2 regions of the Pseudoalteromonas sp. CO109Y genome follow, and region 1 is predicted to be linked to the other one. Evidence: predicted binding sites of a transcription regulator. Region 1 holds the regulator's gene; the other holds the start of a gene.
The links. Region 1 encodes LexA, which represses DNA repair genes until DNA is damaged. Its sites were predicted from a motif close to TACTGTATNNNNATACAGTA; they were not measured.
Positions count from the first base shown of each region.

Region 2: EXT43_RS07070 (YebG family protein) is a predicted target of LexA. The motif match lies at 2,418-2,437, and genes of this name have one in related genera.

Region 1 is NZ_SGPD01000038.1:217,061-221,415, forward strand. Features, by position in the region: gene EXT43_RS15655 (endonuclease) at 1-96, opposite strand, end outside; gene EXT43_RS15660 (VOC family protein) at 213-566, shown strand; gene EXT43_RS15665 (hypothetical protein) at 541-1,266, opposite strand; gene EXT43_RS15670 (hypothetical protein) at 1,425-1,805, shown strand; gene EXT43_RS15675 (hotdog fold thioesterase) at 1,813-2,250, opposite strand; gene lexA (transcriptional repressor LexA) at 2,412-3,029, shown strand; gene coxB (cytochrome c oxidase subunit II) at 3,467-4,355, shown strand, end outside.
Region 2 is NZ_SGPD01000017.1:187,670-192,024, reverse strand. Features, by position in the region: gene EXT43_RS07090 (chorismate mutase) at 1-972, shown strand, start outside; gene dsbB (disulfide bond formation protein DsbB) at 1,102-1,620, shown strand; gene EXT43_RS07080 (DUF6170 family protein) at 1,620-1,922, shown strand; gene EXT43_RS07075 (helix-hairpin-helix domain-containing protein) at 1,951-2,244, opposite strand; gene EXT43_RS07070 (YebG family protein) at 2,491-2,793, shown strand; gene putP (sodium/proline symporter PutP) at 2,856-4,355, opposite strand, start outside.

The DNA.
Region 1 (4,355 bases):
TAAATGCTTTTTGGCACTGTAAAAGCTCGAAAATTCTTTAGCGGATATAGGAAAAGTGAAAATAAAACAAAGGGCTAAGTATAAAAATAAACGCATATCCATCACATCAGTGAACTACAGGAACAGCTATTCTAGAGCGACTATTCTAAAAAGGAAAAGTTTTTCAACTCAGCTATAGTTGTTAGGCCGTTTTTATTAAAGGAATTACAACCATGTTATTAGGTGCTTTTTCTGTAAGTCTAAATGTAAAAGATATTCGTGCTTCAAAGCAGTTTTATGAAAAGCTAGGTTTCAAAGAGTTTGCTGGGGAGATAGAACAGCATTGGCTAATTATGAAAAACGGTGAACATTTGATTGGTTTGTTTCAAGGTATGTTTGATAAAACCATGCTGACCTTTAATCCTGGATGGGATCAAAATGCCGAAGCTTTGGATGAATTTGCAACCTTTGAGCAATTAGCTGCACAATTTCAGCAACAAGGATTAGAAATACAAAAGGCCGGTGACGCGAGTTTTATTATCACCGACCCAGATGGCAATCCTATTTTGATTGACCAACACGTGTAGCTGGTTTTTTACGTTTAATTCGAACGTTTTGTAGTAACAAGAGAACTCCTGTAATACAAAATAGTACGCTGGTGGCTGAGAAGCTGATGAGTAGTGGATTGTTAAAGTTCTCACGCTCATCATAATCCATAATGTGTAGCATCCAGAAAAAGTCGAAAATGCGCCACAGGGTGCTGCGCACAGTTATAACTTTACCGGTTTGGCTATCTAAATATAAGGTTGTTGTTAACCAATCATCGAAGCTAATTTGCCAAACATTGGCTTTGTGACCGACTTCTCTAGGCCCTTTTGTTAATAACTGCGCTTGCGTTATTTTTGCGTCAATAAGCAGGTGAGCTTGCGCATTTTCAATGATTTGCGCTTTACTCGGTGCAGGCATTTTAGCACCTGTTCTGCCATCAAAAATAAACGTACCGCTAAAGGATGTAACTTCTATAATCGGGGTATTTAAAAAATGGCTATATTTAATACCCTCGATTTGCTCGAATTGCGCTGTTATTTTATCAATTGAAGCAGGGTAGTCCGACAATAAAAATGGGCTACTTAAACTGCGATTAGCCAGATGCTTACCATGCACTTTTTCAAGTGGTAATGAGCTCATTACCAGCCCACCTAAGAGCCAAAAAAAGATCTGCAAAGCAAGTAAGTAGCCAAGCCATTTATGCCCTTTACGAGCATACTTAAACAGGCGTTTTTTCATTATTACCCCGTTATTATTGTTATGTGGGCGCTATTTTAGGTTGTTTAGCTAGATTGCCAATGCGGCATAATGTCGCATTAACTGTATTCTAGATTTGGTATATATACAAAACTGAGTTAAAGTTTCAGTCGATATCAATAGAGGGTAAAAACGAGAGTATGTCGGAAATTCAATTTTTAAATGTAGATCTGGAGCTTGAGTCAAAGCACGATATAAGTGCGCTTGTTGCTGATTTGAAGAAAAACGCCATGGTTTTACATTATGACCAAGATGAATACCGCCAACTAGCACGTATTGAAGCAACCGCAGATATCAGCTCTCCAGATAAAGCAATTAACCAGCTTTGCGAGCTTATTGAGTCTTGCTCGCGCAATGCATTAAAACAGTGGTTATCGTGCTCAAAGCGTACATTTGATATAGGCTTTGAATCAGGTAATTCGCCTAAATGCTTTAACCAACCCCTGCATGCCGATACCTTGTTACGTATCTCTGCAATTGGCGCAGGGATTGAAATTACTATTTATCCTGTTGAAAAATAGCCAGAATTTATCGCTCTACAACAGCTGCGGTCATTCTTGATACGCAGCAAAGCTCTCCTGCGGCATTGGTAATTTTAATATCCCAAACAGAAGTTCGCTTACCTAAATGCAGCGGTCTCGCAGTTGCTGTTAACGTTCCTTTGCGTGACGCTTTCATGTGGTTGGCATTAATCTCTTGGCCAACAGCATAAAACTTATTGAAATCAACCACGAAATTGGCTGCATAGCTTGCCACTGTCTCTGCTAATACAACGTTTGCTCCGCCATGGACCATGCCCATAGGGTTATGATGCTCAGGAATAGCAGGCATGGTTGCCATTAAATAATCATCGCCAATTTCAGTTACCTCAATGCCCATAGTTTTCATTAAAGTGCCTTGACCGGTAATCCCTTGTTCCAGCTCTTTGCAAAGCTCTAACGTGATTGGTTGGTGCCAAATACTCATTGTGTTTCCTTAGCCTGCTAATTAAAGCTAATACCTTATGGCATCTTTCGGTGTGGTTCAATGTTAGTTTTGTAGCAATATGATGGGGTTAATTTAAATTTGCGATTTTCAAATAACTGTATATACTCACAGTTAAATGTACTGTATGGAAAACCAGTTGTATGCGCCCATTAACTAAACGCCAATCGCAAATTTTAGAACTAATTAAAGTCTTTATTAAAGATACAGGCATGCCACCTACGCGTGCTGAAATAGCTCAAACATTGGGTTTTAAAAGTGCCAACGCTGCTGAAGAACACCTAAAAGCACTGGCAAAAAAAGGCATGATCAAAATGAAGCCTGGGGCGAGTCGCGGTATTCAGTTAATTGAAGAAGATGAGCCAGAGCAACTAGGCTTACCTTTAATTGGCCGTGTTGCAGCCGGTGAACCTATTTTGGCGCAAGAGCATGTTGAAAGTCACTGCCAAGTTGATCCTTCATTATTTAAACCTGCTGCCGATTTCTTACTGCGTGTAAATGGTATGAGTATGAAAGACATTGGTATTATGGATGGCGATTTGCTTGCAGTACATAGAACACAAGTTGCTGAAAACGGGCAAGTAGTTGTAGCTCGAGTCGATGAAGATGTAACAGTTAAGCGTCTAGAAAAAGCGGGTCGCAAAGTACTTTTACACGCTGAGAACGAAGAGTTTTCGCCTATTGAGGTTGACCTTGAGCATGAGTCGTTCAACATCGAGGGGTTAGCGGTAGGTGTTATTCGTAACGCTGACTGGATGTAAACGTTCCCAATTTGGTGCATTAAATTGACTCAATTTGGTGCGCCACTGAAATTTTACTACTTAATTAGGATTTGTGAATCCTTACTCTTCATTTAAAGCCTTATATAGCGCAGTTTTCCTCTCTTTTTATATTTCGTTCTTACTCCTAAACATTAAATAAAGCGCTGATTATAGTTGTTATTTCTGCACCAAAATAAACATTTATTATCATTAAAACTTGCTTATTGGTCATTTTTTAACTAATTGGTTAATACACTGTATTAACACCTAATTAATAAAAAGACACAAAAATGTGCGAGGTGTTAGTCATGGGGTCGGTATCATAAGTGGGTCAAAATGATACGTAGTCGCTCTGAACAATAAGAAAAACGAATGGGCACCTTGTTGTATCGCCTTTTCGCTTTGCGTCTTGCAATAGCATCTAAAGGAGCCGTCACATGGGTAAACTGCGTTACGCCTTGTGGCTTATATTGTTTGCACTTCCTGAGCTTGCATTGGCAAATAGCCAATACAATATGCGTAAAGGGGTGACCGATATAAGTAATAATGTTTATGAGTTACACATGACGATATTTATTATCTGCTGTGTAATCGGCATCATCGTATTTGCGGTGATGTTTTGGGCTTTAATACACCACCGTAAATCCAAAGGGGCCAAGCCTGCCCAATTTCATGAAAGTACAAAAGTTGAAATACTTTGGACTGCCATTCCATTTGTCATCTTAATCGCCATGGCTGTGCCTGCCACAAAAACCTTAATTGCCATGGAAGATGCCTCTAAAGCCGATATCACCATTAAAGTGACTGGCTCACAATGGAAGTGGCATTACGAGTACATGGGCGAAGACATTGCTTATTACTCGATTCTATCTACACCTAAAGACCAAATAGACAACCAAGCAGAGAAAACTGAGCATTATTTGCTTGAAGTAGATAAACCGCTAGTACTTCCTATCAATAAAAAAGTTCGCTTTTTAATGACCTCAGACGATGTAATTCATTCATGGTGGGTGCCTGATTTTGCGGTTAAAAAGGACGCAAATCCTGGGTTTATCAATGAAGCGTGGACTCGTATTAACGAGCCAGGAGTATACCGTGGTCAATGTGCTGAGTTATGCGGTAAAGATCATGGCTTTATGCCTGTTGTGGTGAAAGCCTTACCTGAAGATGAATTTGCTAATTGGCTTGCAGATGCCAAGCAAGAAAAAGCCAATGCGGCCGCAGCAGATGCTGCTTTGCTTGATCAAACATTACCGAAAGAAGAGCTTATGGTCTTAGGTGAGCAAGTGTATATGGCAAGCTGTGCTGCATGTCACCAACCTACCG
Region 2 (4,355 bases), on a different contig from region 1:
TATGGTAAGTCGCTAGGTCTAGATGCGTACTACATCAATAATGTGTTCCAAACTATTCTTGAAGATTCTGTTTTGAATCAACAAGCAATGCTACAAAAGAATCTAAACCCTGAAGCAATGAGCGAAAGTCATCGTGTTGCATATTTAGGTGGTCAAGGCTCTTATAGCCAATTAGCCTGCCATAAATATTTTAGCCGTCGCCCAGGTAAGCTGATTGAGATGGGCTGTTCGAGCTTTGATCAAATCACTGGCAAAGTTGAAAGTGGCCAAGCTGATTTCGGCTTACTGCCAATTGAAAACACCAGCTCAGGTAGTATCAATGAAGTGTTCGATTTATTACAACATGCACAAGTATCAATTGTCGGTGAGGTCACTCACAGCGTTGAGCACTGTTTATTAGCAATGCCAGGTACTGAGCTTTCTCACATTAATAAAATCTTTGCTCACCCACAGCCTTTTGCTCAATGTAGCCGCTTCATTCAGGGTTTAGGTGATATTCAACATGAAACATGTGACTCAACCTTCCATGCATTACAATCAGCGGTTGAAACTACAAACAGCGCCGCAATCGGCTCAGCACAAGCAGGTAAAAATGTAGGGTTAGAAGTCGTTAAATCAGGCCTTGCAAACCAAAGCGAAAACCATAGCCGCTTCATTGTCGTCGCGCGTAACCCGTTGCAAGTATCTAAGCAAATTCCAACAAAAACCAGTTTGATTATGGCGACCAAACAACAAGCGGGTTCATTGGCTGATGCCTTGATGATTTTTAAACAACATCAAATTAACCTAGTAAAATTGGAATCTCGTCCAGTACCTGGAAACCCATGGGAAGAGGTGTTTTATGTTGACCTTGAAGCAAACCTTGATGACTTACATGTTAAGCAAGCGCTTGAAGAGCTAAAAGAACACACCCAATATACCCGTGTATTAGGCTGCTATCAAAGTGAGTCTTTGCAAGCTGTTAGTGTGTAACAGCCAGCCTAGATATGATTAATAAAAAGGAGCCAGTCGGCTCCTTTTTCGTATAATTTCATCTTAGATACTTGCACCCACTGCCCTGTCTAAGCATAATCTTGAAAACAATTTGAAATTGGAACTTTCATGAATTGGTTAGCAGAATTAGCAACTAAAAGAACACCTTGGTTATTATTAGCCGTTATTTCCCTCGCATTTGAAATCACTGCGTTATTTTTTCAATACAACATGGGCCTTGAGCCATGCATCATGTGTATATATCAACGTACCGCTGTTTTAGGCTTACTTGCAGCGGGTGTGATTGGTGCAATTAACCCACAAAATATGGTTGTTCGCTTAGTCGCATTTGCCACTTGGGGTGTCTCTGCAATTTGGGGTTACTTTATTGCCAAAGAACACATTGCAATGCAAAACAATACTGACCCTTTTGCATTTAGCTGTGCATTTGAACCTAACTTCCCAAGTTTTATGCCTTTGCACGAATGGATCCCTAGCTTCTTTGCCGCTACTGGTGATTGCGGAAATATCGATTGGCAGTTTGCTTCTATGAGTATGCCAGCATGGATGGAAGTGATTTTTGCAGCATTTTCAGTGGTATTTGTGGCTGTTCTATTTAGCCGATTAGTGAGCAAAAAGTCGCTATAATGATTTATTTTTTTACTAGCCAAATCCCTGCTTTAAAAAGCTTTAAAGTAAGGCAACGCCAGCAAATTATTGCCCTTGCTTTGGCTCATTTAAGCCCAAGCAAAAAGATCATTTTATCAGTATGTAAGCTTGCCTTTTTAGCACCATTATTTTTAGGCTTGGCCTACTTTGAAGGCTGGATGCTTATTCCTTGGTTATTGTTAGCGGGCTTAAGTTACCCACTGATCACAACACCTATCGAAAACATGTTCGCATTAGCGCATTTAGACAAAGCTATCGATGAATTTAAACAGGGCGAATAACGCCCTGTTTAGGTGTATAGCCCGCTATTTATAGTGTAATTTTCCCCTCAAGTTTAGCAAATAGCTTATCGCCAATTCCTTTTACTTCTTTTAATTGCTCTACCGACTTAAACGGACCTTGCTTTTTACGGTGCTCAACAATCGCTTTAGCTTTTGACTCTCCAATACCCGGTAATTGAGTAAGTTGATCTATGCTGGCTTTGTTTATACTGAGCTTTTGCATTTTAACTTGTGTTGCTTCGGTTGGTTTAACGGCGAATACCGATGTAGCAGGTAGTAACGCAATGCTTGTGGCAAGTAAAATACTTGATAGTAATTTCATAATTTCCTCCATGATGTCCATCTTGGACAGGTAGTTAGCTATTACCCAACACTCACTCCATCGCTTGTGTTTAACTTTGGGTAACAATTTAAATAAAGCTAATGTCCCTATTATTGTCAAATTTGCAGAATAAAATTTTTCTCAAGTTACTTGCAAAGTAAGTCCCGAAGCATTACTGTATATAAAAACAGTAATCAAAGTAGCGGTATTACGCTGCAAATGCCACGCTTAAATGCAGGAGAAATCATGGCTGTTGTTGTTAAATATGTTGTAGAAAGAAACGGAGTCGAGCGCATGACGTTTACTACTAAGAAAGAAGCTGATGCGTATGACAAAATGCTCGACATTGCTGAGTCATTAGAACTAATGCTTGAAAAAGTTGATGTACCATTAAGCGAGCAACAAATTGAGTCACTGGCGCTTGAAATGGCAAAAGAAAAAGACCAATTTATGGCGGTACTTAAAGGTGCAAAAGACACCCCAGCTAAGCCTAAAAAAGCAAAGTCAGACGACAACGTTGCTGATATAAAAGAAAAAGCGGCAAGCTAAACGCAAATTTAGATCATAAAAAAGGGCAACAGATGTTGCCCTTTTTTGTGTTTAATCAAAAACTACAGTGACGACTCAACTTCATCAAATAAGTCTGTAATTTCTTTTTTCGGCTCAGCAGTTGTAAGGCTAACAACAACAATAGCAATTGTTGATAAAATAAAGCCTGGGACAATCTCATAAATGATTGCACTTAATGCTTGGCCATCAATTGTAATTGGCGCGTAAATCCAAAACAGCACTGTTGCAGCACCAACAACCATACCACTAATAGCGCCTTGTAAGTTCATACGCTTCCAGTAAAGGCTCAGTAATACGAGTGGACCAAATGCAGCACCAAAACCAGCCCATGCATTACTCACTAAATCTAAGATAGAGCTATCGCGGTCATAGGCTAGGTAAATAGCAAATAGAGCAACCAAAATAACACTAATACGACCTACTAAAACCAGCTCTTTTTGAGATGCACTACGGTTTAAGTAAATCTTATAAAAATCTTCGGTTAGTGAGCTTGAACAAACTAATAACTGTGATGAAATAGTACTCATAATCGCCGCTAAAATAGCTTCCAATAAGAAGCCGGCAATTAAAGGGTGGAAGATAAGCTCAGACAACACTAGAAAAATCGTTTCTTTATCATCAATTGGCATTTGGTTTTCAAGCATATAAGCAGCACCAAATAGACCTGTTAGCACAGCACCAATAGCTGAAAGCGTCATCCACGACATACCCACACGGCGCATAGTCGGCATATCTTTCACAGAGCGCACAGACATAAAACGCACAATAATATGTGGTTGACCAAAATAACCAAGGCCCCATGCCATGGCAGAAATAATCGCTATCGTTGAACCACCTGCAAACCAATCCATCATATTAAGTGCATGAATTTCTGATTCTTTTGGTGAGCTTAATAATAAGTCATAGCGTGCATTTGCAAGTGTATCCATAACTGGCTGATCAAGCATGGTAAACGTTGCAATTGGCACAGCCAGCAACGAGATAAACATGATACAGCCTTGTACAAAGTCAGTCAGGCTCACTGCTAAGAAGCCACCAAACAAGGTATATAACACGACAACACCGGTTGTGATGTACAGACCCATTTCGTAGCTCATATTAAATGAGTTTTCGAACAACTTGCCGCCTGCAACAACACCTGATGAGGTATACAAGGTGAAGAAAACAATGATTACAATCGCAGAGATCACACGCAGAATATTTTTATTATCATCAAAGCGGTTCGCGAAGTAATCTGGAATGGTGATTGAGTCATTCGCCTTTTCTGTGTAAACACGTAAACGAGGCGCGACTAGGAAGTAGTTAGCCCAAGCACCGAGTACTAGACCTATGGCAATCCAAACCTTGCTTAAACCAAACAAATACATTGCACCCGGTAGACCCATTAGCAGCCAACCACTCATGTCTGATGCGCCAGCTGAAAGCGCAGCAACACTTGGTGATAAATTACGACCACCTAGCATATAGCCTGATACATCGTCGGTAGATTGCTTATAAGCATACAGCCCAATCCCCAGCATGACGATGAAGTACATTGCTAA